Linked DNA regions of Granulicella sibirica. Each later gene encodes a partner of the first gene's protein in a complex. Links are inferred from orthologs where the notes say so. Each region holds a gene or a part of one and is shown in the gene's direction. Other genes may lie near its edges. The genes, in order: groL and metK.

What was found.
Region 2: the proteins of groL (region 1) and metK are in contact, whole or in part, in a cryo-EM structure (PDB 8P4O), measured with the Escherichia coli proteins. The link is inferred for Granulicella sibirica from one-to-one orthologs.

Annotation. Positions count from the first base shown.
Region 1 is NZ_RDSM01000002.1:973,673-988,634, forward strand. The notes cover bases 1,931-4,847. They hold groL (chaperonin GroEL), read left to right. Parts: upstream 1,931-2,510; coding sequence 2,511-4,184; downstream 4,185-4,847. Other genes in these bases: GRAN_RS14970 (co-chaperone GroES), read left to right, coding at 2,113-2,409; GRAN_RS14980 (cupin domain-containing protein), read right to left, coding at 4,385-4,847. Outside these bases: GRAN_RS14955 (tyrosine-protein phosphatase), read left to right, coding at 1-485; GRAN_RS14960 (SDR family NAD(P)-dependent oxidoreductase), read right to left, coding at 482-1,222; GRAN_RS14965 (hypothetical protein), read right to left, coding at 1,219-1,833; more of GRAN_RS14980, read right to left, coding at 4,848-4,987; GRAN_RS14985 (hypothetical protein), read right to left, coding at 5,164-5,418; GRAN_RS14990 (FAD-containing oxidoreductase), read right to left, coding at 5,529-6,917; GRAN_RS14995 (DUF4126 family protein), read right to left, coding at 6,917-7,378; GRAN_RS15000 (alginate lyase family protein), read left to right, coding at 7,605-8,651; GRAN_RS15005 (LLM class flavin-dependent oxidoreductase), read left to right, coding at 8,673-9,707; GRAN_RS15010 (HAD family hydrolase), read left to right, coding at 9,947-10,741; GRAN_RS15015 (hypothetical protein), read right to left, coding at 10,907-11,134; GRAN_RS15020 (hypothetical protein), read right to left, coding at 11,248-13,398; GRAN_RS15025 (VOC family protein), read left to right, coding at 13,376-14,320.
Region 2 is NZ_RDSM01000003.1:553,868-568,910, reverse strand. Bases 3,852-6,849 are described here. They hold metK (methionine adenosyltransferase), read left to right. Parts: upstream 3,852-4,761; coding sequence 4,762-5,937; downstream 5,938-6,849. Other genes in these bases: GRAN_RS18880 (transglutaminase-like domain-containing protein), read left to right, coding at 6,161-6,849; GRAN_RS18890 (helix-turn-helix domain-containing protein), read left to right, coding at 4,172-4,645; GRAN_RS18895 (hypothetical protein), read right to left, coding at 3,852-4,000. Outside these bases: GRAN_RS18905 (hypothetical protein), read right to left, coding at 1-1,214; GRAN_RS18900 (ABC transporter permease), read right to left, coding at 1,329-2,429; more of GRAN_RS18895, read right to left, coding at 2,474-3,851; more of GRAN_RS18880, read left to right, coding at 6,850-7,009; GRAN_RS18875 (bifunctional transcriptional activator/DNA repair enzyme AdaA), read left to right, coding at 7,144-8,340; GRAN_RS18870 (VOC family protein), read left to right, coding at 8,445-8,822; GRAN_RS18865 (helix-turn-helix transcriptional regulator), read left to right, coding at 8,847-9,605; GRAN_RS18860 (bestrophin family protein), read right to left, coding at 9,641-10,552; GRAN_RS18855 (carbonic anhydrase), read right to left, coding at 10,549-11,199; GRAN_RS18850 (spermidine synthase), read left to right, coding at 11,401-13,419; GRAN_RS18845 (MFS transporter), read left to right, coding at 13,478-14,812; ahcY (adenosylhomocysteinase), read left to right, coding at 14,944-15,043. UniProt on the Escherichia coli protein: Catalyzes the formation of S-adenosylmethionine (AdoMet) from methionine and ATP.

The DNA of each region.
Region 1 (14,962 bases):
ATCTCCTGGTGGAGTTGCCGGACTATGGCCTCCCGCGCGGCTTGACGGAGACGTTCTACCAACTGCGTCTCGCGGGCATGACGCCTATCCTCACGCATCCGGAGCGAAATCCGACGCTGCAACAAGAAATGGATAGGATCGTGGACTGGCTGCGGGGCGGGCTTCTCGTGCAGGTGACGACGAATTCGGTCACGGGCGGGATGGGCAGGAAGGCGGAGCGGGCGGCGCACGATCTGCTCGCGAAGAAGTGGGTGCATTTTCTGGCGACGGATGCGCACAATACGACGTCCCGGCCCCCGAAGATGAGCGAGGCGCGGCGGATGGTCGAGAAGAAATACGGGGTGGAGTACGCGCAGGCCTTATGCGTGGACAATCCTCTGGCCGTCTTTGAAGGAAGGCCGCTGCCGGAGCAGGACGAGGCGGAAGATCTCTACGAAGACAAGAAGAAGGACAAAGGGTGGGTGGCGCGGCTGCTTGGACGCTAGCTGTTCAGGCCCAGGCCGCCGTCCACGGCCAGTAGCTGGCCTGTGATGAAATGGGGACCGGTCGCGAAGAAGAGGGCGGCAGCCGCTACGTCCGCGGAGGTTCCGTTGCGCTGCATGGGCGTTTTGTGAGCGAAGTGCTCGTAGGCTTCGCCGACCTCGCCTTGAACGATCATGCCGGGGGCAATGCAGTTGACGCTGATCTCGGGTGCCCAGGCCTTGGCCATCGTCTGCGAGAGCATATGCAGGGCGGCCTTCGAGGTGCAGTAGTGGGCGTGGGTTGACCAGGGATGGAGGCCGCCGAGGGAGCCTATGTTGAGGATGCGCCCGCGGGTGGCGCGGAGGTGCGGCAGGCAGGTACGGGCCATCAGGAAGGGACCGCGCGTATTCGAGGCGAACATGCCGTCCCACTCAGCGGCTGAGATGGATTCAAGTGGCGCGGAGGCGAAGATCCCGGCGTTGTTGACGAGGAGGTCGAGTCGGCCCAGCTGCGTGACCGCATCTGAGACCGCCGTTTCAATGCTGAGTTCGTCCGTGAGATCGCAGAAGAGCGCGGCTGCTTCCACGCCGCAGGACTTCAGATCGGCGAGGGTCGCGGCGGCTTCGTCACGGGATCCGCGATAAGTGATCGCGACGGCCGCGCCCTGCTCGGCGAGTGCCAGAGCGATGGCGCGGCCGATGCGTTTCGCGGCTCCAGTGATGAGGGCGGTCTTGCCGGCCAGCGGCTTCGAGGAACTCACTGAGGCGGCGCTGGCGGGTTCGAGACGGGAGCGGGGGTGTTCTGCTCGGACGGCGGAAGAGGCGTGGGCGGCGGTGGAGTCGTCGACGCTGGAGCCGGGACGCTCTTCGACTTGGGATCGGCCGTCTTGGGGCGAACGGGTTCCTGAACGCCCGCCTTCGCCGTCGAAGCCTTGCCGGAGTTGTCGACGTAGGTGGAGATCTGCTCGCGTGGGCGCAGCATCTCGACGGGGATCTGGCGGCTCGATTCCGAAATCAGGAAGTCTTCCGCGTACGTGGCGAAGCCGTTCGCGAGAACCTGCACGCGTAGATTGCTGCCGGTCGGGATAACGTCGATGATGGCCTTGCCGTCGGGGTCGGTCTTGACCTCGAGATTGCCGAGATCCTTCCCGTCTTCGCGGATCTCGTGGAAGATGACGGCTGCGTTCGGGATGGGCTTGTGGTTATAGCCCTTGGTGACGAGCACTTCGATATGCGAAGTCTCGGGTGGCGGCTTGTACTTGCGGCCGCGGCTCTTGGGAGCGTCCTGAGCGAGCACGAACGGCATGAGCGAGAGTGCGAGGCCCGAGGCTGCGGCGAGCTTGATGGCCGAGCGTATGGTGCGGGAGGTCATGCTGCATTCTACGGCTTTTGTGTCTGGGATGTGAAGGTTGAGGGGGGCCGGAAAGGCTGCGCGTGATTGACTCACATTTCACAATCGACGGCTTGACAAGGTTCGCGACGGGGCCTATCGTTAGCAATCGAAGGGCTAGACTGCTAACGCGGTGAGTCCGGGCTGAAGGTTGAGGACTTGGTGATCTTACACCGGTCTGGGCCTTTTCGGCCGAGATTCGAGCGGGAACAACCTGCTTCCAGAACGTAAACCCCACACAGCTACAAGGAGACGCACGCAATGTCGAAATCATTCACTCCGCTGCACGACCGTATCCTGGTTCGTCGCATTGAAGAGGGCGAGAGCATCCGCGGCGGGATCATCATCCCGGACTCGGCCAAGGAAAAGCCACAGCAGGGCGAGGTCATCTCGGTCGGCAAGGGTAAGTCGAACGACGAAGGCAAAGTCTTCCCGCTCGATGTGAAGGCAGGCGACAGCATCCTGTTCGGCAAGTACTCGGGCACCGAGATCAAGCTCGACGGCGAAGAGCTTCTGATCATGCGCGAAGAAGAAGTCCTCGGAATCCTCTCCAAGTAGCACTTCGTGCCGTCTTGGACGCCTTCGGCGTGTGCCCTTGTGCAGCCCCGTAAGGTTTTGTTCTAACGAGAAGTTTTCAACGACATTTCTGGAGTTCTGTAATGGCAAAGCAAATTCTGCATGGAGAAGATTCACGTCAGGCGATCCTGCGTGGAGTCAACATTTTGGCCGATGCCGTCAAGGTGACGCTCGGACCCAAGGGACGTAACGTCGTCATCGAGAAGAAGTTCGGTTCGCCGACGATCACCAAGGACGGCGTCACCGTCGCCAAGGAGATCGAGCTCGCGAATGCACTCGAGAACATGGGCGCGCAGATGGTGCGCGAAGTGGCCTCGAAGACATCCGACATCGCCGGCGACGGCACCACGACCGCGACGGTTCTGGCCCAGGCCATCTACCGCGAGGGCGTGAAGACGGTTGCGGCCGGTGCGAACCCGATGGCGCTCAAGCGCGGCATCGACAAGGCTGTCACCGCCATCATCGGCAAGCGCGATGAGCATGGTGTCATCCAGGGCGGCGCGTTGAGCGAGTTCTCGAAGCCGGTTTCGGGCGACATGATTGCCCAGGTCGGAACGATCTCGGCGAACTCTGACTCGCAGATCGGCGTCATCATCGCCGAGGCGATGAAGAAGGTTGGCAAGGACGGCGTCATCACCGTCGAAGAGTCGCGCACGATGGAGACGCAGCTCGATGTGGTCGAGGGTATGCAGTTCGACCGCGGCTACCTTTCACCCTACTTCGTGACCGATGCGGAGCGGATGGAAGTTGCCGTTGAGAACCCCTACATCCTGATCTACGAGAAGAAGATCTCGTCGATGAAGGACCTTCTTCCCCTGCTCGAGCAGATCGCCCGCACCGCCAAGCCCCTCATCATCATTGCTGAGGATGTCGACGGCGAAGCGCTCGCAACCCTCGTGGTCAATAAGCTGCGCGGCACGCTGAACGTGGCTGCTGTCAAGGCTCCTGGCTTCGGCGATCGTCGCAAGGCGATGCTGCAGGACATTGCCATCCTGACCGGCGGCAAGGCCATCACGGAAGACCTCGGCATCAAGCTCGAGGGCGTCAAGATCGAGGATCTCGGCACGGCGAAGCGCGTCACGATCGACAAGGACAACACCACGATCGTCGATGGCGGCGGAGCGGATGACGATATCTCGGGCCGCGTGAAGGAGATCCGTGCGCAGGTCGAGAAGACCACCTCGGACTACGACCGCGAGAAGCTGCAGGAGCGCCTCGCCAAGCTGGTTGGCGGCGTTGCGGTGATCAAGGTCGGCGCAGCTACCGAGACCGAGATGAAGGAAAAGAAGGCCCGCGTGGAAGATGCGATGCATGCAACGCGCGCGGCAGTCGAGGAAGGCATCGTCCCGGGCGGCGGCGTCGCCCTGGTCCGTTGCACCCCGGTTGTCGATGCCCTCATCAAGACGCTCGAAGGCGATGAGAAGATCGGTGCCTCGATCATCCGTCGCGCGATCGAAGAGCCGCTTCGCATGATCGTCTCGAACGCTGGCGAAGAAGGCGCGGTTGTGATCGGCAAGATCCACGATTCCAAGGAAGCGAACTACGGCTACAACGCCGGAACGGGCGCTTACGAGGATCTGGTTGCTGCCGGTGTCATCGATCCGACGAAGGTGACGCGCACTGCTCTGCAGAACGCGGCTTCCATCGCCGGCCTGATGCTCACGACCGAAGCCATGATCTCCGAGATTCCGGAGAAGAAGGAAGCAGCAGGCGGCGGTCACCAGCACGGTGGCGGCGGCATGGACGGCATGTACTAAGACGCCGTCCGGCTGCTCTCAAGTCGGGTGGACTATGGAAAGGGGCTTCGGAGCGATCCGGAGCCCTTTTCTTGTTTGTAGAAGTACTGAGCGGTCGCGCCTACAAGATAACCTGCTCGAAGTGGAGCGGCATCGCTCTCTGCCAGATCCTTGGCTCTTGTTCCTCTCATGGCCCATCCTGATCAGCCGCCTTAGCGGAATCAAGGCTTCCAGTTCGGCCCGATCATCTCCCGCAAAGACGCTTCGCTCGCCCAGTCAGCCTTACCCGCAAAGCGCTTCACCCACGCCTCTCCTTCGCCGATCCTCACCCGGTCCGGCGTAAACTCTGGCGAGAGCGTATTCGCCATCAACGCATATCCAGCTCCGTCGTGCAGACGCAGCGCCTTCCAGCACCCGCCCGGTACCGCCACAACAGGCCGTTCGCCATGCGCCAGATCCATCCCCAGCGTCTTCTTCTCCACCCGCCCCTCCGGATGAAAGATGAAGTAGTCCACCGGTCCCCCCTCGATCAGGATGTGCGTATCGTCCGGTGCCAGCCAGTGCAGATAGTTGATAGGCCGCTCCGTCGTCAGCATGTAGTAGTTCTGGCTCTGCACCGCCAGCGATCGCCCATCCACCATCGCCGTCTGTGCTGACTTACCGATAATTCCCAGGTACCCCGACTCTTTCGGAAGTACCTCCAGCCGCAGCAGTCGAATCAACTCCTGCGCCCGCGCATCCAGCTTAGCCTTGGTTTCCGGCTGCTGCGTCCCCGCAGGAAGCACCGCCAGCAAAACCACCACACCCCAGAAAAAACGTCTCATACCAGCGAGCGTACCAAAGCAAGTGCCGCCACCATCGATCCCTTGCTCTTGCTTCTTTGGTTGTCATTCCCGAAGGGAATCTGCGTCTGTCGTTGCTCTTGCCGTTGCCTCTGGTTGTCATTCCCGAAGGGAATCTGCGTTTGCACTTTCACCTAGAACTTACAAACCCAACCCAACTAAGCCCAAATCCCTGCCTTTACACCCATCCCACCCACAAGAGGCATCTCCCCAAACGCCCCCAGAGCCTGCTCCCGCAGCTTCTCGTTCTTGCGCAGTAACTCACAAACCATCGTGCGAAGATAGCTTGCCTCATCTTCCAGTTGCGCGATCTGCCCAAGCAGAGCAGGCACGGTAGGAGCCATGTCACTGGCCGGTTGTTTTGCAGGAAGGGCCGTCATTGCGCAAGCAGCGTATTCGAGAACAAGCTCCATAGTGCCTCCTGGCAGAGCATCCGGCCCTGCAACATACTGTGATTCTGAGCCAGCGCCGCAAAGCCCGCTACGCTCATCCGGGGCAACATCCACCCCCTCTTTAGGACCGATTAAGACATCGGTTTCAAATCCCCGAACACCGTCGGGATCAGCTCCGCCACGGTCGGATGAATATGCACCGAACGCTGAATCAGGGAAGCAGGCTGTCTCGCGTACATCGCCGTTAGAATGCAGTGAATCGCCTCATCCCCGCCCGTGCCAAGGATGGAAGCGCCAAGAATCATCTTCGTCTCCGCATCCACCAGCACCTTCATAAAGCCCTTCGTCTCGCCCTTCTCGACGGCCCGCCCGACCTTCGTCATCGGACGCGTCCCCATCAACGCCGGCTTCCCACTCGCCCGCACCTCGGCCTCCGTCATGCCGATCTGCGCCAGCGGCGGATCGATATACAGCGCATGCACCTGGATCCGGTCGCTCACCCTTCGTGGGTCCGCATCCAGCAGGTTCGCCGCTACGATCTCGAAGTCGTTGTACGACGTATGGGTGAAAGCCCCGCGCCCGTTGCAATCGCCCATTGCCCATATCCCCGGAACGTTCGTCCGAAGCTGATCGTCCACGACGATGAACCCATGCTCATCCGTCGTAACCCCGGCATGCGCGAGCCCAAGGTCGTCGGTATTCGGCACCCGTCCGATGCCCAGCAGGACATGCGACCCCACCACCTCGGGATGCCCCGCCACACACTCCACGCCAACTACAACCTCATCGCCGCGCTTCGAAAGCGCGATGCAGCATGCGTCGAGCCTCACCTGGATCCCTTCAGCCTCGAGCACGTCCAGCACCGCAGCCGACACATCCTCATCCTCGTGCGGCACCAGCCGGTCCTTCCGCTCCACAACCGTCACCTCGGCCCCGAACCGACGGTACATCTGCGCGAACTCAAGCCCGATATAACTCCCGCCGACGACAACAAGGTGCTTCGGCAACTCATCCAGCTCAAGAATCGTGGAGCTCGTCAGAAACGGCACCGAATCCGTCCCCGGCATCTCTTTCGCCGGAGGCACAAACGGCCTCGCGCCGACGTTCACAAAGATGTGATCCGCTTCAAGGAACTCCTCGCCCACCCGAACCTCGTTCGCAGCCGTAAAGCTCGCTGTCCCCGTAAAGACGGTGCACCCTTCCATCTTCCGCAACCATCCTTCAACGCCATTCCGCGACTTTGCGACGATCTTATCCTTGCGCGCCTTCACCGCCGCCATATCCATCCGCACCGGCCCGCTCGACACCACGCCGAAGTCGCCCCCACGCCTTGCCAGGTGAGCCGCATGCGCACTCGCGACCAGCGCCTTCGTCGGCGTGCAGCCCACATTCACGCACGTCCCGCCAAACAGCTTCCGCTCGACCAGCGCCACCTTCCAGCCCGCCTGCGTCAAGCGACCGGCAAGCGGTGGTCCCGCCTGGCCGGCCCCAAGGATAATGGCGTCGAATCGTTGCTTCATCAGAACCTCGATACAGTAATCGCCGCAACGCCAACCGCAACGACGTCCTCGATCAGCGCCGCCGGAAGATCCTTACCGAACGTAGCCGCCAGCTTCCCGCGAACAGCAGACCCGCCAAGCGTGCCCAGAACCGCACCAACCGCACCAGCCAGCAATCCGATCACAAGCGACCCAGCCGCGGCGCCAATCGTCGCCCCGACCAGCCCGCCGCTCACCACCCTCGCGATAAACTGCGGGGGAACCTTGCGGCTCGGAGTCGCCGGAAGCTTGTCATTCATCAGCTCCCCGATTGCCAACACCGTCAGGATATACGCCGTGTAGTGATATCCCATGAATGCGAGCGGCGTCCCGCTCACCTGCAGCAACCCAAGCTTAGCCGCCCAGCTCACAGCCGCCGGAGCCGTCATCGCCCGAAGCCCCGCCACGATCCCAAGGATCAACGCAAACACAATCAACAACATAGAATTCTCCTGGACCAGCCGGGCTCAGGCCCCGCCGTCCTCTTCTCTCAAAAGCGCTTCCCGCGCCACCACCTGAAATCTCTGAGCGTTGCTCCGAGTCTACGGGACGCGCCACCCGCTCGTAAGACCACATCGATGGTGCCGTGGACCCCTCTTTCGGACCATTCGTTATGAGCAACTGGCCAGAAAACCTTGCAACCAGATAAACTCCGGCCCTTAGAGCCTTATGACTATTCGCTTCAAGCAAGTCCTCACGACCGCTCTCTTCACCGCCGTAACCCTCCACGCCGAATCCCCTCTTCGCTCTCCATGGGACACTCAGCCCATCAAGCTCACCGCCGCCCCGTACACCTGCCCCGCCATCCCGCCCATCGCCCCCGACCTCAGGACCGACGGCTTCTACCGTCTCGACGACCCCACGCATTCCATCGTCGACCCCATCCGCATGAAGGCCTACCAGGCCTCCGCCGACCCCATCAAGGCCGCCGGAGCCACTATCGTCTCCGCCGCCGACGCCTACCGCACCAGCGGCTCCCGAGCCGCCGCCCAATGCGTCATCGACCGCACCTTCACCCTCGCGCAAAACGCCTCCCTCACCGGCGCCATGTCCTCCAACCAGGCCTTCTACGTCCAGGGCTGGATCGCCGGAGCCATCGCCATCGCCTACCTCAAGGTCCGCGACACGCACCTCGAAACCCCCACCCAGAACACCGCCATCGGCCAATGGCTCCTTCAGCTAGCCCACGCAACCCAGGGCTACTACGACAAGCGCCAGGCCTCCGGAGACGGTATGAACAACCACGCCTACTGGGCCGGCATCGAGATCGCCGCCATCGGCGTCGTCGCCAACGACCGCCCCGCCTTCAACTGGGGCATCACCGCCTACAAGAAAGGCGTAGACCGCATCCAACCCGACGGCACCCTCCCCCTAGAGATGGCCCGCGCCACCCGTGCCCTCCACTACCACCTCTACGCCCTCGCACCGTTGGTCCTCATAGCCGAGTTCGGCGAAGCCAACGGCATCGACCTCTACGCCTACGACGGAGGCGCCATCCACCGCCTCGCCACAGTCTCCATCGACGGCCTCTCCGACCCATCCTTCTTCGAGAAGGCCACCGGCAAGCCCCAGGAGACCGAACCCCACCCCTCCGGCGACCAGATCGGCTGGGCCCCACCCTACGCCCGCCGCTTCCCCAACCCAGCCCTCACCCACTTCATCGCCACTGCTCCCAGCCTGAGCGTCCCCTACCTGGGAGGCCTGCCCCCAAACTAGCCCGTCATCTACCATCAACTCATGACACCCATGCAGATCGGCGTCGACAGCTTCGCCGCCTCCGTCCCCGACCCCGTCACCGGCGCCACCATCACCCCCGTCGAACGCATCCAGAACCTCCTAGCCGAGATCACCCTCGCCGACCAGTCCGGCCTCGACCACTTCGGCCTCGGCGAGCACCACCGCCAGGAGTACCTCGACTCCGCCCCCGCCGTCATCCTCGCCGCCGCGGCAGCCCTCACGAAAAACATCCGCCTCGCCAGCGCCGTAACCGTCCTCAGCGCCGCCGACCCCGTCCGCGTCTTCCAGGAGTTCGCCACCCTCGACCTCATCTCCCAGGGACGCGCCGAAATCGTCGTCGGCCGCGGCTCCTTCATAGAGTCCTTTCCCCTCTTCGGCCTAGCCCTCGAAGACTACGATTCCCTCTTCACGAGCAAGCTTGACCTCCTCCTCGAACTCCGCGACCACACCCACGTCACCTGGTCCGGCGAGCATCGCGCGCCCCTCACCGGACAGGGCGTCTACCCCCGCCCGCTCCAAAACCCCATTCCCATCTGGCTAGGCGTAGGCGGAACCCCGCAATCCTTCGCCCGCGCCGGAGCCCTCGGCCTCCCGCTCATGGTCGCCATCATCGGTGGCGAACCCCACCGCTTCCGGCCCCTCGTCGACCTCTACCGCGAAGCCGGAAAGCGAGCCGGCCACGCCCCTGAAACTCTGAAAGTCGGCGTCCACGCCCTCGGCTACACTGCCGCCACTGACGCTCAGGCCGCCGAAGACTTCTTCCCCGGCTACGCCGCCGCCTTTACCGCCATCGGCAAAGAGCGCGGCTGGCCCCCCGTCACCCGCCGCCAGTTCGACGCCCTTCTCGGCCCCACCGGAGCCCTCATGGTCGGCAGTCCCGAAACGGTCGCCAAAAAAGTCAAGGCCATGAGTGAGTCCCTCGGCGGCATCTCCCGTATCTCCTTCCAGATGAGCGTCTCCGCCCTTCCACACGCCAAACTCATGAACGCTATCGAGCTCATCGGCACCGCCGTCGCTCCCATCCTCCGAAAGTAACGCCTCCACAAATCGAACGATCCGCACCGGCCCCGCTTGCCCCTATAATCCAGCCATAAGGCCCGTTTCAAGCGAAGACAAGAACCTCGCTCCCCTGTCGCCCGCGTAAATCTTCGCGTCTTTCCCCCAGCTTCCGGACTCAAACAAAGAGCACGAACTGTACGAGGTCTGGTTACAAATTCCCAACCTCGCTCGACCAGGACCCCGGCCTCGGCCCCAAGCCCACGAGACGCCAGATCATGCCCGACTCCAACATCCAGTACGGCGACCCAACCGTCGACCCAAACCGCCTCCAGCCCGGCAGAAAGCCGCCCGCGCCAGAGCACGCCGCCGCCCGCAAAACCGTTCCCCAGACCATCCTCCTCGACGCCGACGACACCCTCTGGGAAAACAACATCTACTTCGAGCGCGCCATCGCCGCCTTCATCTCCTACCTCGACCACCGCGTCCACACCCCCGAAGAGGTCCGCGAGCACCTCAACGTCTGCGAGCGCGCCACCATCGCCGCCCACGGCTACGGCCTCAAGAGCTTCCGCAAGTCCCTCATCCACTGCTTCGAAGACCTCTCCCACTCCCCCGCCACCCCCGACAAGCACGCCCGCATCGTCAGCTTCACCGACTCCATCGCCGAACACGAAATCGAACTCCTCCCCGGCGTCGCCCCCACCCTCCACGACCTCGCCCGCCGCCACCGCCTCATCCTCGTCACCAAGGGCAACCTCGAAGAGCAGACCAACAAGCTCGAGCGCTCCGGCCTCGCCCCCCTCTTCTCCGCCGTCGAAGTCCTCGCCGAGAAGCACGACAGCGCCTACCGCGACGTCACCCGCCGCCACGCCTGCGAACAGGCCCTTACCTGGATGGTCGGCAACAGCCCCCGCTCTGACATCAACCCAGCCCTCGCCGCCGGCCTCAACGCCGTCTTCATCCCCCACGACTACACCTGGGTCCTCGAGCACGAAGTCGTCAACCAGCCCCCCACCGGCCAACACCTCCTCGAACTCCCCACTTTCGCCGACCTGACCGCCCACTTCTAACCCAGAAACCCAGTCCGGGTGCCCCGCCTTCGCGACAGGTCCTTGCTTTTCTGGTTGTCATTCCCGAAGGGAATCTGCGTCTGCCGCTGCCCGTTCTAAAGCACCCAGAAACAGAAAAGCGCCACCCAATCGGGCAGCGCCTCTCAAACCAAGAAACCAAAAGCCCTAAAGCGTGGACTCGATCTCGAATCCCCAGGCCTCGAGCAGCGCCTCCGGAATATACTTCGAGTTCTTGTTCCGCCTCGCCCACTCCCGCAAACGGGTCGACCGGATGTACTGGTCAGGCGTCAGCTTGTACTCTTTCACTACCTGTTCGAACGATGTAACGGTCGGCACCACCGGCCCAATCGGCTCCGGCTTACCCCAGTTCGGATTGCCACGACGCTTCGCCATGCTGATTTATCCCTCTTCCGCTTCCAGTTGGAGTCTGGTAAAGCTGCCACTCAAGACGCAAAGTCTCGTAAATATCCAAGGAACAGTATAGCTTACTCTAGCGTCTTCTCGTATCACTTCTTGAAGAGGCCCCCAACACCTGCAACGAATGCTGTCGCGAGCAGCCATCCTAATAAGATCTGGATCCACATAAACCTGCGAACGAACTTCGGGGAAGTGGCAAACCGGCTCGCGGCGCTATTCTTGGATACACCATTCGAGCCCGGAGTAAGCCCTACTTCAAAGCCAATCCGATTTCCGATATTTCGAAGCCCCGAAAACATCGCTGTCCTCGGAAAAACCTTGGGTAGATTCTCTGGCGCACGCAATTGCTCATCCACCGGAACGGGTGGGCAACCCGAAGGATTGGGCTGCCACTTATCGGCCATGCCAAGTTTGACTAGGGGCAGCGAGTTTTCAACGGACAGGACGAGACTTGAAAGACCAGGATAGTACCCGGGCAGAGCTTTCTTCTTGCAGAATGCGTCGTAGGCGACTTCATCAACCGGAGCAAGAGATCCCGCAAGATAACTCCTGCGGTAAATAATCCATCCCAGAGAGCCAAGCGAGAGCATATACCAGAAGGCGAGGATAGGACGGTAGCCATAACCGATCGGAGCTTTGAGCCAGACTTCAGGCTTGAGAAACCAGAACGGGTGGCCGCGTTTCGCTTGCAGCCTGGACAGTTCTTCCAGAATAAAATGCGCTCCCTCGTCGTCCCCAGCCGCAAGAAGCACCTTGGCAAGTTGGGAATAGGACTCATAGTTAAAATCGCTTTGCGGCTGCAACCGCAACCACCTCAAACGATCTTTAGAGTCTTCTGTGCCACCTACGATGGCGCCGTATTCGAACCGTTTCAGATAGAGGTGATCCGGGCGTGGCCAACTAATGTCCCCGTTATCGGAGAGTCCTGAGGCGGTCGCACCACTCAGATCAAGGGTCGCTGATTTTAGATCGGCCCCACCCATTTCGAGGATGCCGCCGATCCGCGCGTCTCGTAGTTCAATATATCCAATGGTCTGAAAACGGCCATACTTCTCGTGCGCAGCCAGTCGCACAGTACCGCCCACTGTGATTCGCTCGCACATCAAAGCTGAAAACATTGTTTCCTTGTCGGAAAGCGGGTTCTTAAAGCGGCCCCCATCGCAGATCAAGCTGCCGCCGATTTGAGCGTCCTGCAGACTGACCTCACCCTCCGCCGAGAAGCCATTCTGGAGCAATATAGAACCCTTGACATTTACGTTCTCAAGCTTCAGCGCTGAGTTCGACGCGGGCAGACTCTTAGATGGAGGGTAGGCAAAGGTGCCATTTGTGCAGTCGAAATCCCCCGCTATCTGGCTCCCAGTAAAGTTAATTGCTCCATCAGTTCTAAATTCGCCCTCTGACGTAGAACGAAGAAACACATTCCCACCAATGATTGCGCCGTAGGCATCCAGTCCCCTTCCGCTCGAATCATCAAACGAGCCATCTTTATAGCGATCTGAGTTTAGTAAATTTGCGCCGCCACAATCTAAGTCCCCGCCAATCCTGCATGTTGCTAAGTTGAGCGTCTCTCCGCGAGATCGAAAACCATTCAGACTCAACCCCAACTTTATATCGGCTCCGCCAGCCTGAAGACCGGGAGCTGAACTCCCCCCCAGATACAACTCCAGGGCCCTGACTTCATTCAACAAGGGCGTCTGATCGAAATAGCAGTTATCCAGGATAATCGGAAATTGGACAAGGATAGCTCTGAGATCCAGCTTGTCAAAGATTCGTGCTCCCGAAACAATCAGCCCACTCGGGACGCCCAAAGCGATCGCGTTCTTATCTGCGCACAACAGGAAAATCAGTTTGGAGCGAATCTTCCTATCATCTCCCCAATCCTGTCCCTCTTCGGTTGCGTGTTGATCCTCTTCGCCCGCCGGGGCAACCGTTATACTTGGATCTCTCAGTCCGACATAGTTCCTCAGTAAAAGCTTTTCGGCTTTGCTGAGAGCACCGATGCCGGACTTCGCCGTAAGGCTTAGGATCGATTGGAAAGATAGTTTACTGTTCATATAAGCTCCCACGATTTTTGCGGCCAGCGCACCATCAACTTCAAGATCCGCTCGACGCTTTGATTTAGAAGTCGAGATCAGGTGATAACATGCAGCAGTCAGTTTTGGAATGGAAAATTTAGCCATATTATTCAGATAAGTGGTGTTCACTGGATTGTTGCTTTTGACTGGCACATCTAAATCCACTACCCTCCTCCCCATGCTCCGCCCCCTCCTTCTAGCCGCCGCCATTCTCCTGCCGTCCGCCGCAGCCCAATCCCAATCCACCCCCACCCGGCCCGCCATCACCGGCATCGCCTTCGCCCGCTTCTACACCACCGACCCCGCCGCGTCCCAGCACTTCTACGGCGACACCCTCGGCCTCACCCAGACCAAACTCCCCGACAAGCTCGTCTACCCTGTCGACCACTCCCAGTGGATCGAACTCGTCCCCACCACCGCCCCGCCCAAGGCCAACAACCGCCTCGTCGCCGTCGCCTTCACCACCCGCGACGCAGCCGCCCTCGAGAAGTACCTCACCTTCCACAAAGTCGCCATTGAATCCCCTCTCAAGAACGGCGAATTCTCCGTCCGCGACCCCGAGGGCAACCTCGTCTACTTCGTCCAGTCCGGCTCCGATAAGCTCGTCGCCAAAGCTGCCCTCGCCACCAACGCCCCCAGCCACCGCATGATCCACGTCGGCTTCGAGGTCCAGGACGCCGCCAGGGAAGACACCTTCTGGCGCGACATCCTCGGCTTCACCCCCCTCTGGCACGGCGGCTTCAACGACACCGTCGTCAAGTGGAGCAGCGTCCAGGTCCCCGAAGGCTCCGACTGGCTCGAATACATGCTCGGCGACGGCGTCACCCCAACCCCGAGACAAGCCGGAACCAGCAACCACGTCTCCCTCGGCACCGAGCATATGAACACCGTTGTAGCCGCCCTCGCCGCCAACCACTGCGAAGGCCCCAACTGCACCGCCGCCAAAATGGGCCGCGACGGCAAAACCCAGCTCAACCTCTACGACCCCGACCAGACAAGGGTAGAGTTCATGGAATTCGTCCCCACCGAAAAGCCCTGCTGCTCCCCCATCACCGGTCGAACCCCCACCGCCGAAGAAAACAAATAACTCCACCGGTAGGCACGATGGGTGCCCCATCCTTTCCGACAGCCCTATCGTCGGATAGGGTGGGGTCTTGCCCTTGCCTTTCTGGTTGTCATTCCCGAAGGGAATCTGCGTTTGCCGTTGCGGGTGCCCCGTCCTTTCCGACAGTCTTATCGCCGGATAGGACGGGCTCTCTCCCATCCGCCCCGAACAAGGGTGCCCCATCTTCGCCGACAGCCTCACCGTCGGCTAAGGTGGGAACCCAACTGTCAAAATTCGGGGCCTTTGCCTCTCCGCCGAGCATTGAAGGGTCTACCACCTGCTGAAGTATCTGCAAAAATAAATCCACCAAAACACCCTCAAAAAACCCAGCAAATCCACCTGTCAAGCCCCCAACCCCGCAACCCCAACAAAACAAATCGCTTACCAATGTCCTTTTAGTTGCGGTCACCCCGATACAATTAAATCAGGAATAAAGAGGATCCAACAACGCAGAACTCCTTTATCTACTAATATTTAGCTCCTAAACCAAATGGAATGAGAAACTTACAGCCAAAACCATCCCGCAACTCTAACAAACGAAACCACTTACACCCCGCATATGGGGAGGGGGGGGGACCCCGGGAATGGGACGCAGCACCAAAGTTCACAAAGCCGCAGCATCCC
Region 2 (15,043 bases), on another replicon or contig:
TCCGTCACGACCACAGCGGTGAAGACAAGCATCGCGCCAAGGGCAAGAAGCGGGCGCGCGGGAGTGGAGTGCGTAGGCTTGTAGGCCGGATTGAGAAGGTGAATGGCGGGTTCGAGAACCAGAACGACGAACAGGGTGAGCGGGATCGCGACGACGAGGTAATACCGCGGCTGCAGGTTGTTGTGATAAGCGAGAAAGGCCGCGTATCCAACGGCCCAAAGAAGAAGAGTGGGAACCAGGGGGCGCTCCCGGAACCAGCGAAAGCGGACGAGCGCGACGACGAGGCAGAGAATCGCCAGCGGGTACAGGAGCTCTCCGATCCAGAGACCATCCATAACGGTGTCATGGAGAACGGAGATGGCGGTATCGGCGGTAATGCGGGTGTAGGCGTTCGCGCTGAAGAGATATCGATAGTCCTCCAGGTAATGCGGGCGGACGACCAGGAGGAAGTAGCTCGACCACGCGGCGGCGGTCACCGCGAGGGCGGAAAGCCCAGAACGCAAAAAAGGCCAGAGCCGGTAGTGCGATGACGCCCATAGAAGCCAGGCTACAGCCGGAAAGAGAAAGACCGCAGTCGTTTTGGTGAGAACCATCGCTGGAAGAAGAAGACCAAGGACGATGGTATTGATCTTTCCTCTCATCCCGGGCGCAGGGGCGGACGAGGCCGCGTGCAGAGCAAGAAGCGTAAGCAGGATGAGAAACGGCTCAAGGATCGCGAGCCGCGTGAAAACGAAACAGAACGGGCTTGCGACAAGCAGAAGAACCGCGAGAGCGGGGGCGAGCGAGCGACGTGTCATCATAGTCGACCCCGGCCCGCTGCCGGAGAAGCTCTTCCATCGCCGAAGAAGGAGGTAGGAGGCGGTTAGGATCAGGCCGAAGACGCTTACGGTCAGGGCCCGGGCTGCTATGAGCGAGACGCCTGTGAAGCGAAACAGCAAGCCTTCGACAACTGGCCAGACCGGAAGCGCGGCGGCAGCATTGAAGTCGCCGGGAACGTTCCAGTGGCCCAACTGAAAATGACGGATGGCGGCGTCGCCATACCAGCCTTCGTCCGTGTATTTTGACCAGTCCATCCAGGGGGAGTGGTTTGGGAAGTCCGCTTCAAGATTGAGGAAGTGCAGGCTGAAGAGGACAGCCGCGGCAAAGAGGATCGCGGCCTCGATGAGGCGGAAGGTACGCGAGCGGCGCTCCGGGATGGAGTGGGTATCGGCCAAGTGGGTGCGGCGTCAGGGCGTGGTAAACCCTCTATGTATCACAGATGCATACGATCGGTGGAGACACGGCGTTCCCCGCGTTCATCCGTGGACCAGGATGCATGCGGCCGCGGGCTATTCGTAGGAGAGGGCGTCGATCGGGTCCTTGCGGGCTGCCTTCAACGCCGGGTAAAGCGCTCCGAAGAGCGCGCCCGTGAAAGCAATCAGTATCGCTGTCAGCACCCAGCCCGGAGTGATGGAGAAGTCGAGCGTCGGGATACGGTAGCGGAAAATCGTCCGCATGAGGTAGGTCGCCAGCACACCCAGTACGATGCCGACAGCGGCGAGGAGTCCGGTCTCGCGCAGGATGCCCGAGACGATATACCCGCTGGACGCGCCCATGGACTTCAAGATGCCAATCTCGCGAGTACGCTCCATAACCGCGGTATACATCGACTGAAAAATTACGAGGAAGCCGATAACGCTAGCGATTCCGATGACAACGCGCAGAGCGATGTTGAAGCCAGGCATCCGCTCCGGGGTGAGCGAATCGAGCAGTTCGGCGAGGGTCTGAACATCGTAGGACTGCATCCCGTCCGTCGCGAGAATCTCCTTGCGGACGGCTTCCTGGAACTTGGGCTGGTCTTCGGTTTTCAGGTAGAAATAGCTGGCCTTACCGGGGTTGGTGTCGATTTCACCCATGGTGGCGATGGGAATGAATTTACGCCCACCCTTACCGTGTTCGACGATGCCGCAGACGTGGAAAGTATGGTTCAGCACCTGGATGGGGTCGCCGAGGTGAAAGCCCTTGGCCTCGATGAATTCGTCGATGATGATGTCGTCGGGATTCTTGAATGGGCCGCCCTCGAGGAAGACGAAGGGCTTGAGCGCGTTGAAGCTCTCGAAGTCGATGCCGTAAATATTCTCGAGCGAGGAGCCGGCGACCAGCTTCAGGTAGACGGGAGCGGCGACCTCGACGTGAGGAAGTTTGTTGAGAATGTCGGCGACCTTGACCGAGGCAGAGGCGCTGGTCTGACCGATGAGGTTCGAGGAGGCTCCGGGATGCGCGATCATGTCGCCGCCGATGCCGGTCTGGCGCGTCTTCGATCCGTTCAGCATGCCGAACATGACGGCCGCGATGGAAAGGATCATGATGACCTCGATTCCGACGGCGAAGGCGCTGATGATGGAGCGCAGAGGACGGTGGACGAGATTGCCGACGACAAGTTTGTTCACAATACCTTCCAGTGTATGGGAGGAGACCGGCGATGGGCGAGAGCTTAGAGGCTGGAGTCGGCAGCAGGGGGCTTGGAGACGAGGCCACCTCGCTGGCGGGCGGCCGGGAGGACAGCAAGGACCCGCTTGGCCTTCCTGCTCTTGGCTCCCGTCGTCATGGTGGCGAGAAGAGGAAGAAGATAAGCCGAAAAGATGGCGATGGTCGAGATAATGATCACGCCCATGCTCATGAGGTACACGGGGCCACCAAGCATGCCTTCGGGTGCGTCGTGCGCGAAGAGAGACAAGGCGAGGATTCCCCAGGGGGACTTGCGCGTATCCCCGCATAGCGAATCCATGATGATGAAGAGCAGGAACCAAATGATGGGCGCAACGATGAAGACACCCGCCCACTTCGCGTCGTGGTAGGCCTCGGCGACGGGGCTGAACGAAATACTTGTGGTGGTATCGGACTCCGGTAGACCGACCGCATGACCGAAGACATTGGCCATGTTGATGGTCGGCTTGTCTGGCCAGAAGACGTGCGGGACGGCGTTCAGAAAGTAGCTGAGTATCGGCGTGAGTCCGTACTCCCCTTCTTCTTCCGTGACGGCATTCAGCGCGTCGTCGATGCCAAACATCTGAAGGCGGTCGAACAGGCCCTGATCGGTGTTGAAGTATCCGTGCTGACTCCCGCGATCGATGATGGCGAGGTTTTGCGCGTAGAGCGTTCGAACCTCTTCGAGACGGAAGAGGAGGCTGATGGAGACGTCGACATTCTGCGAAAAGGTGTTGGAGTCGCTGCGGAAGGATCGACCGTACTGGCAGAAAGGGATCATGTAGCGGCCGAAGAGGAAGAGGATTAGGAGGCCACCGAAAAGCTGCCCCCGGCTGAAGCGGTAACGCAACGAGGCCCCCGTCGCAAGCCAGCACACGGGTGGCAGGAAAAGGGCTTCCTTGGAGAAACTGAGTACCCCTCCCTGGAAGAGCATCCAGCCGCCTGCAATCAGAACCGGGGCGTTGACACTGCGCGTCCCGTTGCTGAGATAGATCTCCGCCGTAACGCCAAGAATGATGGCCATGGGCAAAAAGTGGTTGATCTGGTTGTAGGCGGAGAAGAGGGGGGTGAAGACGTTTCCGCCTTCGGTGTAGAGAACACCACCGAGTAGCGGGACACCGATGCCCGCGACAAGGCAGCCAATCGCCGCCATCTTCATATTGTCGACGGTCGCAAGATTTTGGAGGAAGCCTACTCTCCGGATAAATCGCTGGCTCATGTACACGGCGGCAAGCATGGCGAGGATGCCGCCGGTATACGCCTCCATCGTAATCATCGGAACGCGAAGGTTCGAATCGGCGGCTTCCAAAAGAAGACACTTGGCGACCAGACCAAGAATCACGGCAAGCAACGCGAAGAAGAAGACGTAGGATCCGGATGGGCGGGCGAGACCTCCGGCCATGTTGAACGCGTACGTCGCCGTCACGATGAAGACAATGCAAAGTCCGCTGAAGAGGGCATTCGTCCCGAGGGCGAGTTGCACGACTGCCAGGCCCACCGCGAAAACAGTGGCATGCCAGACGGGAATTCGCACTGGGTAGGGGATCCGCACGGACTTGAGGAAAGTCTAGCAGAGGGTTTGTGGGGGATCCGGCGAGGGTTCTCCAGCTAGGTGCGCGCTCGAATAAAATGACAGGCAGGCATTGGCGACTTGGTTGCATGGATAACAATGTGTTGAGCGGCCAGACACACGAGACGAAGCGACATGACACGATTCGGCGAAGAGTTGCGGCACGAGCGGGAGGTGCGGGGGGTGGCGGTGGAGGATATCTGCGCCGCGACCAAGGTTTCGCCGCAGAATGTACGGGCGCTCGAGGCGGGCGAGTACGCGCAGCTTCCTGGGGGCGTGTTTCGGAAAGGCATCCTGCGCAGCTACCTCAGTGCTCTTGGGATGGAAGAAGCCGTTTGGATTGAACGGTTTGAGCAAAGCTGCCGGGAGGTGGGCCTGGGCGGCGACGGAGATCGGGATTGGGTTCAGTTCGCGGAAAATGTGAAGAAAAGCCGGTCAACGGAGCAGCCCGGCATGGGTTTGCGGTGGGTTGGCGTGGCGATTTTGATGGTTATGTTGTGGGCCATTGTGTGGTTAGCGTGGCATCTGGTGCAGCATCGGCAGATGGAGTTACGGCAAAATGCCCAGATCGTCTCCGCGCCGGATAGCACTCCAGCCGATGCCAGATGACGCCACTCACTGCGGGTTCCCTGCAGCTCATTGCCCCCTGTTTTGCTGCACTTGTCCTGTAATGGGTAAAATAGGAGGGTTGAACACACGGCACAGAAGTTTTTGGAGGTAGTTCGTTGGCGAAACGCGACCGTTTTCTTTTTACAAGTGAATCAGTGACCGAAGGGCATCCCGATAAGATCGCGGATCAGATCTCCGATGCCATCCTGGATGCCTGCCTCGAGCAGGACCCCTACAGCCGCGTAGCCTGCGAGACGCTGACCTGCACCGGTCTCGTCGTCATCGCCGGTGAGATCACCACCAAGGCGTATGTGGACTTCCAGACTCTGGTTCGTTCGACGGTCTCCGAGATCGGCTACAACGATGCGACGCACGGCTTCGATTCGAATACCTGCGCTGTCATCTCGACGATCAACAAGCAGTCCCCCGACATCGCGCAAGGCGTGGACACCGGCGGAGCCGGCGACCAGGGCATGATGTTCGGCTACGCTACGAACGAGACCCCGGAACTGATGCCGACGCCAATCTCGCTTGCGCACCGCCTGGCGGAGAAACTGAGCGAAGTCCGCAAGTCGGGCAAGATGGCGTACCTCCGTCCCGACGGCAAGAGCCAGGTGACGGTTGAGTACGACTCAAACCACAAGCCTGTTCGCGTGGACGCGGTCGTCATCTCGACGCAGCACGCGGAAGAGGTCGGCAACGACCAGCTTCGCGCCGAGATCCTCGAGCACGTCATCCAGGCTGTCATTCCCGCCGAGCTTCTCGATGCGGACACCAAGTACCACATCAACCCAACCGGCCGTTTCGTCATCGGCGGACCGATGGGCGACACCGGCCTGACCGGACGCAAGATCATCGTCGACACCTATGGCGGCATGGGCCGCCACGGTGGCGGAGCGTTCTCGGGCAAGGATTCGACCAAGGTCGACCGTTCCGCGGCTTACATGGCGCGGTACGTTGCCAAGAACATCGTTGCTGCTGGACTTGCAGATCGCGTCGAGGTGCAGCTTGCCTACGCGATCGGCGTGGCTGAGCCGGTGAGCGTGCTGGTCGACACGTTCGGCACGGGCAAGGTCGATGAGACCTCGCTCGAGGCGCTGGTTCGCAAGAACTTCCTGCTGACGCCCAAAGGCATCATCGAGAGCCTCAACCTGCGCCGCCCGATCTTCAAGAAGACCGCGGCTTACGGTCACTTCGGACGCAAGGGCGATAACTTCACCTGGGAGGCGACCGACAAGGCCGCGGCCCTCGCGGAGCAGGCTGGCGTCAAGGTTGAAGTAGCAGCCAAGTAGGAGTTCGTCACCGGGAGCGGGTGGGTCCTTCGGGGCTCGCCCGCTTCTTTTTTGTACCGATCCGCAGGCCCGACTTATCCGGTAGGGCGCGTCCAGGGGACTAATCCGTGGTTGTTTACAACCGGGATGCCTCGCGCTGAGTCTATATAGTTGATGAGAAGCTAGAAACCCACCGATTTCTTCCTCTTCCATAACATTTTATCTTTTTGAGGACCCCCTCTCTATGCTGATTCGCACGGAGTTTGATATCCAGTTTTATTCGGCGTTCGCGACGCCCATGATTGCGCTTCTGCACCTCGACCCCTCGATCGATGGCTCCGTGCGGAGTGGAAACGAATTGCGCGTAGAGGTCGATGGCGCTACCGTCCCGTTCCGCGAATACAACGACAGCTTCGGCAACCGCTGCACACGATTTGTCGCCCCTCCAGGGCGCCTGAAGCTTAGCTCCGAGGCCATTGTGGAGCGGCCGGACACCACCGACGAGATCGCTGCTGACGCGCAGCAGGCTCCCATCGACGAGCTTCCGGCCGAGGTGCTGCAGTTCCTTCTGCCGAGCCGGTACTGCGAGGTAGACCGCTTCTCGCCGATCGCGCAGGATCTCTTCGGCGGATACTCCCCGGGATGGACGCGGGCGACGGCGATTCGCGATTGGGTCCACAATAAGGTGCAGTTCGACTACAAGGCCGCGCGCCCAACAAAGACCGCGATGGATGTCTTTACCGAGCGGATCGGCGTCTGCCGCGACTTCCAACATCTCGCCGTGACGCTCTCCCGCTGCCAGAACATTCCGGCGCGCTACGTAACCGGCTATCTTGGGGACATTCGTATTCCTTATAGTGGGCCGGGCGATTTCAGCGCGTGGTACCAGGTATGGCTCGATGGCCGCTGGTGGACGATGGATGCACGGCATAACGATCCACGCTATGGCCGGGTGCTGATGGCGACGGGTCGCGATGCCGCCGATGTGGCCATTACAACAGCATTTGGACGCGCCGACCTCATGAACTTCTACGTGGAAGCGAATGAGATCGATCAGGACGGCAAGGCACTTCCGGTGCCGGGCAAGCTTTAGCTTCAGGGACGAGGCAAGGATTGAACGAGGGCCCGGAACGCCGGGCCCTTGTTGCGTGTGTACGCAAGTTTGGCTGAACAGAGCGGAGTGTGCGCCGGAGCAGCCGGTGGGAGGATACTGAAAGAGGGACGGACATGGAGAATCAGGCGACAGGATTGGTAACAGATGTACCGAGCGTATTTCCGGGGAAGCAGTGGCAGCAGGTGCTCGAGCGCGATGCGCGGGCGGACGGTGTGTTCGTCTACGCGGTGAAATCGACGAAGGTCTACTGCAAGCCCAGTTGCGCGAGCCGCAGACCGAATCGGAAGAACGTGACCTTCTTCCCGAACCCCGCTGCGGCTGAGGCAGCGGGATATCGGGCCTGCATGCGATGCGAGCCGGACCGCGTGGAAGCCAAGGCGGATCCGCAGGCCGGAGCCATCGCGGCGGTGACCGACTACCTGAAGGACCATGCGGGTGAGCGGACGAAGCTGGCCGATGTAGCCAAGGCGACGGGAGTTGGGCGGCTGACGATCCTGCGGGGCTTCAAGCGTGTGCTCGGCGTGACACCGGGCGAGTTCGCCAAGGCGCAGCGGGTGGAGAAGTTCAAGGAGAAGGTGCGCAAGCCGAAAGCCGAGGTGGACGAGAGCTTCCAGGTTGAGGGCAGCGCCACCCCTGGTGTGTCGGTCGGCCTACGGGCGCGGCGGGCTGCCGCGAAGGCGGCTGGCCCGGTAAAAATTACGGACGCCTTATACGAGGCGGGGTTCGGGTCATCGAGCCGCCTGTATGAGAACAGCAAGGACACGCTGGGGATGAAGCCGCGGGAGATGCGCGAGGGCGGCGCTGGCCTTCTGATCCGCTATGCGATTGCGCCAAGCCCGCTTGGACGGATGCTGGTGGCGACGACCGACGTTGGTGTCTGCTCGATCGCCTTCGGCAAGGATGACGCCGAGCTGGAACGCAACCTGCGGGCGCAGTTCTCGAAGGCGCAGCTTATGCCGGCTAAGCCGAATAAAGGGTGGCTGGCCGACGCCGTCAGCTTCGTGGCGAGCCAGACGACGGAGCATCCGGCAGCGGCTGCGTTCCCGCTGCATGTGCGGTCGACGGCATTCCAGCAAAGGGTGTGGACGGCTCTGCGCCAGATTCCGCGAGGTGAGACCAGAAGCTATGGCGAGTTGGCGATGTCGCTTGGTGCTCCGACGGCCTCGCGTGCAGTTGCGGCGGCGTGCGGAGCGAACCCGATCGCGGTGGCCGTGCCCTGCCATCGTGTCGTGGGCAAAGACGGTTCGTTGACTGGGTATCGCTGGGGTGTAGACCGGAAGCGGCGGCTGCTCGAAGCTGAGGCGCGGTAGAAATACTTTTGGGCATCTGTGAAGCTGCTGACAGGATGGTGTCAGCAGGGTGTCAGTAGCCTAATCCTGTGAGTGGCGGAACGCTGCTTGCGGGAGAAGCCAAGATGAATAACGATGCGTTGACGTGGTTCGAGATTCCAACCGTAGACCTGGATCGGGCGCGCCGGTTCTATGAGGATGTATTGCATACCAACATGCAGGAGTTCGCGGGAGGCCGCGATCCGATCGTCATGTTCCCATTTGTCGGCGAGGGTGTCGGCGGAGCGCTGGTGAAGCGGCCACACTCGCAGCCTTCGCCTTGCGGCACGATGGTCTACCTGAAGCTTCCGGTCTTTGCCGGAGAGGTTGGGGAGGCCGAAGCGCGGGTCGAGAAGGCCGGCGGATCGGTGGTTGTGCCGAAGATGTCGGTTCCCGGTGTTCCAGGCGAGATGTTTGTGATGAAGGACACCGAAGGAAACATGGTCGGGGTGCATGGGCTGTGAGGGAATTGGCAGTAGAGTGTCAGCATGCGACGCGCTGACCGGCTGTTTCGAATCGTCCAGATGCTGCGCTCCGGGAGACTGCTGACCGGGGCGCAGTTAGCGGAGAAGCTCGAGATCTCAACGCGAACGCTTTATCGCGACGTTGCCGACCTGCAGGCGAGCGGCGTGATGATCGAGGGGGAGGCAGGCGTCGGCTATACGCTGCGGCGCGAGATGGATATGCCCCCGATGCAGTTCACCGCCGAGGAGACGACCGCGCTTGTACTCGGCGCGCGGATGGCGAGCGCATGGGGCGGCGAGGCCATGGCCGCGTGCGCGCGCGAGGCGCTGCGCAAGATCGAGGCGGCGCTTCCGGCTCAGATGCGGATCGAGATGGACATGGTGCAGATGTATGCGCCGGGCTTTGCCTTGTCGCGCGAAGTGCGTCTGCGGATCGATGATCTGCATGCGGCGTGCATGCGGTCGCACCCGGTCCGCTTCCGCTATGAACGCCTCGATGGCGCCCTGAGCGAACGGCGCGTGCGACCGCTCGCGCTTGCCTTCTGGGGCGGCGTGTGGACGATGGCGGCATGGTGCGAGATGCGGAAAGGATTCCGCAACTTCCGCCTCGACCGCATGAGCACGATCGAGGTGCTGGAAGAGACGTTCGTGCTGAAGCGTGGGCAGAGGCTGAAAGATTATCTTCGAGAGACCGTGCCGGAGAAGGAGTTGCGGGCGCTTGGGCTGATTCCGGTAGCGAAAGTAGCACGGGTAAAGGCAGACGCAGATTCCCTTCGGGAATGACAACCAAAGAGGCAGGTGCTAACTAGCCGGGACTGCTACCAGAGAACGCCCTTATCCGGAGTGACCGGCTGAGGCAGGTTGGTTTCGCCGAGCATCTGGCGGAGGTTGATCTCGATTCCGCGCGTGATGGAGGTGAGGGGGACGTCGTAGATCTTGTTGTCGAACGGATCTTCGAGGTCGCGGCCGATCTTGTCGAGCGTGAGGAAGATGAAGCCGACGAGCGTGGAACCGAGCGGTGTGAACCAGCCCATGTTGGTCACCATCGCAAGCGGCAGAAGGAAACAGTAGATGTGGACGAAAAGACGCGGAAAGTAGTCGTACTGTTTCGGCATGGGGGTGTTCTTGATGCGCTCAGTGCCTCCCTGAGCGTCGGCGAGGTCATTGAGGGTCGTGTCCATCGCGGCCCATTGCAGGGGATCGAGCCAGCCTCGGTGCTTGCACTCCTGGAGAAGCGAGCCCATCTTGAGTTGCAGCGCGAGCGGCACGTTCGCCTGTCCCTGCAGCGTGGCAAGCTCTGTCTCGACGAGGAGCGGCTTGAGATCGCTCCATGGCTCGAGCTTGCGAAGATGCGCGCGAAGCGCATGTACGAAGGCGATCTGGTGATAGACGAGGTTGACCCGCATCTCGTGCAGCTCGGGCGTCTCGTGATCCTCCGGGGCGCGAAGGGTTACGGTCTGACGAACCCAGCTTCGAGCGTTGTTGACCACCGCACCCCAGAGCGTCCGGGCCTCCCACCAGCGGGCGTAGCAGGATTGGTTACGGAAGCCGAGGATCAGGCCAATCGCGGAGCCATAGAGTGCCAGAGGAATATGGGGCAGCGCTATCCACTGCCAATGCAGCACCTTGAAGGCGAAGACGATGGCAACGTCGTAAAGCGCAAGAAGAAGCAAAGGCTTGCCGACGTACTGCAGCATGCGGAGCAGGTCTGGCCCGCGGGGAACGATCATGCGTGGTCGGCCTCGACGATGACGACCTCGAAGTTGCGGCTGCCGTCTTCGGTGATGCGGATCTGGCCGGTGCCGATATCGTAGACCCAGCCGGAGATGGTGAGTTCCTCGCGGGCCATGGCTCCGGCGACCGAGGGATGGGTGCGGAGATGCTGCATCTGGAGGAGGACGTTTTCCTCGGTGAGCCGCTTGAGCTTGTCGGCGGGGCTCTCCTCGGGGGACTCGAGCGATTTGGCCACCGAGAGGGCGGCGGCGGCGTTGTTCATCCACGTCTTGACGGTGGGAAGGGCTTCGAGGCTTTCGGGCTTGAGAAGAGCCTTCATGGCGCCGCAGTCGCTGTGGCCACAGATGACGATGTGCTTTACTTTCAGGGCGCTGACGGCGTACTCGATCACGGCGCTGACGCCTCCGAGCATCTCGCCGTAGGCCGGGACGAGGTTGCCGATGTTGCGGGTGATGAAGATGTCACCGGTGCTGGAGCTGGTAATGGTCTCGGCGTCGATGCGGGAGTCGGCGCAGGTGATGACGAGGGCGTGGGGAGTTTGCGGCGTGGACGCGGCGTGCTGGAACGCGTCAGCCTGTTCGGGGTACACCTCGGTCCGGAACTTCCGGATGCCATCCTTCAGTTGCGCGAGTACGTTGTTCATATGCCCTCGTCGGTAGATTTTCGCTCCCAGCATATCGCCCCGGAGGTTTCGGCGATATGACAAAGTGCTGTGCGTAGGACTTCGGCCATTGCAGATGGTTTAGGTTTCTACTTGAGAATCAGCAACTTGGGCGATCATCGGCCAGATTCCAGGTCAATCCTTGTATAACGGGTGGCGGGTTTGAGCGCTGAGGAGGAGACGTTGGCGGGATCGCGGTGGCTGTTCGGGGTAACGGTCTTCCTGGGGGCATTCCTGCTCTTCCTGGTGGAGCCGATGGCGGCCAAGGGGTTGCTGCCTGTGCTTGGAGGGTCGTCGGCGGTCTGGGTGACGTGCCTTGTGTTTTTTCAGATGATGCTTCTTCTCGGTTATTTGTACGCGCACTGGATCACGCGTGGGGGATTGGGAAAGCGGTGGGCTTACCTCGTATTTGTCGTGTTCGCGCTGACACTTCCGACTCTGCTGCATTCCCATGTGCCGGTTGGGGATGCGGGGCATCCGGTTTGGACGATCTTCCGCACCCTTGGGCTCACCATTGGGCTTCCGTTCTTGCTGCTCGCCTCGACGAGTCCGCTGCTCCAGGTGTGGATGGCGCGGCTGGAGGGCCGCGGGGTCCGATACGGTCTTTTCGCGCTCTCGAACCTGGGATCGCTGCTTGGGCTTCTGGCGTACCCGATCCTGATTGAGCCGTATATTACGCTGCGGGTGCAGCGGATCGGCTGGACGGTGAGCTTTGCCGTGTATGCGGCGTTGGCGGCGTGGCTCGCGGCTCGTGAAGGCGTATGGCGCAAAGATGAGGAAGAAGCGGTAACGCCGACGGTGCGGTCGAGTGGACGTCTCAAGGCCATGTGGTTCCTGCTGCCGATGGCTGCGGCGGTGCAGTTGGCGGCGATCACCAGCCACCTGACAGTGAACATCGCCGCCATTCCCCTGCTGTGGATGCTTCCTCTCGCTGCTTACCTCATCAGCTTCATCATTGCGTTCGAGATGCCGATGCTTTACCAGCGTGGGCTTGTCGTGCGTCTGCTTGTGGTCATGATGGCGGGGCTGGGGTATGCGCTCACCAAGACGGATGTCTCACTGCCGATCTCGGTCGGCATTCCCTTCTTCCTTCTCGAACTTTTTGCCGCGTGTCTTTTCTGCCATGCCGAGGTCCACCGCCTACGTCCGCAAGGGCGTGGTGAGACGACCGAGTTCTATCTACTCGTTGCCGCCGGTGGTGTCGCCGGAACGTTTTTCGTCGCGATCCTGAGTCCGCTGATCTTCTCGGCGAACTACGATCTCGCGTTCTCGTTTCTGCTGACGGCAGCGCTCGCGCTCACCGTGACCTGGAACGATGGCTGGGGACAGAGGCTGCTCTGGGGCGTGGGAACGGCGCTCCTCTGCGTGCTCGTTGTGCTATTACATGTCGCCTATCAGCGTCGAGTGCTGGAGGTGAAGAGGAACTTCTACGGAACGTTGCGCGTGACCGCGACAACGTCAGCCGCTGGCGCCGTCCGGATGCTCGCGAACGGAACTATTCAGCACGGAACCCAGATCCAGGAGCAACCGGGACGCGAGATGCTGCCCACCACCTACTATGCCGAAGACTCGGGTGTCGGGCTCGCGATCAAGGAATGCTGCACTAACCGTGCGCGGCATATCGGCGTGGTTGGCCTCGGCGTCGGAACGCTGGCGGCCTACGGTCGAACCGGCGACACCATCCGCTTCTACGAGATCAACCCGCTGGTCCGGCCAATCGCCGACCGCTGGTTTACCTACCTGAAGGGCTCGGGCGCAACGATCACCGTTGCCGAAGGGGACGGCCGCGCCTCACTGCACAACGAAGCTCCCCAGGGCTTCGACGTGCTCGTCATCGACGCCTTCTCCGGCGATGCGATCCCGGTGCATCTGCTGACGGTCGAGGCCATGCGGGAGTATAAGCGGCACCTGGCTCCGGGAGGCGTTGTCGCGATCCACGTCTCGAACCAGTACCTGAACCTCGTGCCGGAGATCGGCGCGCTTGCGGTGGCGTCGGGCATGAACGCCCGTTTCTTCGACAGCGGCGAAGATCTGTTCAAAGGAGAGTATCGGGCGACATGGGTGTTGCTGAGCACCGACCCGAACTACTTCACGCAGGGCGACCTGGCAACGGGAACGCGGATTAAACCGAGGCCCGATGTGCAGGCCTGGACCGACGACTACTCCAGCCTTCTTCCGCTGGTGCAGTGGGGCAGACATTAGTGCCGCGAGATTTCAACAGGGCGCGGACGCAGCCCGAAACCCAACGTACAGTGGAGGAATGAACGACAGCGGAACAGTTCAGGACGCCTCCGTCGCAGGCGAGCAGGTCGACTCGCGCGCTCTGTACCGGAAGATTGGCCTGCGGCTGATCCCGTACATCTTCATCCTCTACATCCTCGCCTACCTCGACCGCGTGAACGTCGGCTTCGCGGCGCTCGAGATGAAGCGCGACCTGAAACTCAGCGACACGGTCTATGGCACGGGCGCGGGCATCTTCTTCCTTGGTTCCTCGCTCTTCGACCTGCCGAGCAACCTGCTTCTGGGGAAGGTCGGCCCGCGCCTCTGGATCGCGCGGATCATGATCACGTGGGGAATGATCGCGACGGGAATGGCATGGGCAGCCGGACCGCACTCGTTCTTCGCGCTGCGGTTTTTCCTCGGCGTCAGCGAGGCCGGCTTCTTCCCGGGGATGATTCTCTACCTGACCTACTGGTTCCCATCGAAGGAGCGAGCGCGGGCCGTTGCGACATTCATGACGGCGACTGCGATCGCGGGTGTGGTCGGCGCTCCGCTGTCGAGCGCTCTGCTGAAGCTCGAAGGGTTCGTCGGCCTGCATGGGTGGCAGTGGCTGTTTATCTCGGAGGGCGTTCCCACGATCCTGATGGGGATTTCGGTTCTGTTCGTTCTGAGGGATCATCCGGACGACGCGCCCTGGCTCTCGGACCCTGAAAAGAAGTGGCTGGATGAAGAGTTGCAGCGGGATCGCGAGGCCGGAGGTGCCGACAACAACCACCACGTTCTCGACGCGTTCAAGATGCCCATGGTATGGGTGCTGGCCGGAATCTTCTTTCTGGAACAGGTCGGCGTATACACGGTAAACCTCTGGATGCCGCTGCTGCTGAATACCTTCGTCCACGCTGGGGCTGGTCCAGGGGCGGCGAGCCTGATCGCACGCTATGCGACGGTCCCGTATGTCGCGGCGGCGATCTTCATGGTGGCCGTTGGGTGGAACAGCGACCGAACCGGCGAGCGCCGCTGGCACATCGCCGGATGCATGCTTCTGGCCGCAGCCGGGTTTGGCTGGGCGTCCCACGCATCCTCGCTTCCCACCGCGCTCTGCGCCATGACGCTGGCGGCAATGGGCTTCTGGAGCATTATGGGTCCGTTCTGGGCTCTGCCTACGCAGGTGCTCGGCGGTCAGGGAGCGGCGGGTGGTGTGGCGATTATCACGATGGTCGGCGGTATCGGGGGCTTCACGGGACCCTTCATGACTGGCAAGCTGAAGGACTTGACCCACAGCTTTCAGGCTGGACTTCTCGCGATCGCGGGGCTGGCGATCCTGGGTGCCCTTCTATGTGCGGCCCTTCGCAAGCCAGCATCCGAGGCAAAATAGGCCGGGTGTGCCCGATTGCATTCCGTACGTCCGTTTTGACTCGTGTCAACTATCAACATGAGATCAGGCACGGGATAGGCCCTGGCTGGTATTCTTCATAAGGCAGAACGCAATCCTCAGAGGTGTTTTAGATGGCGACAGCAACATTGGATACGGCAGCGATTTCGACTGCGACGGGTGTAGCGAAGGAATACAAGGTCCGTGACCTGAGCCTTGCGGAGTTTGGGCGCA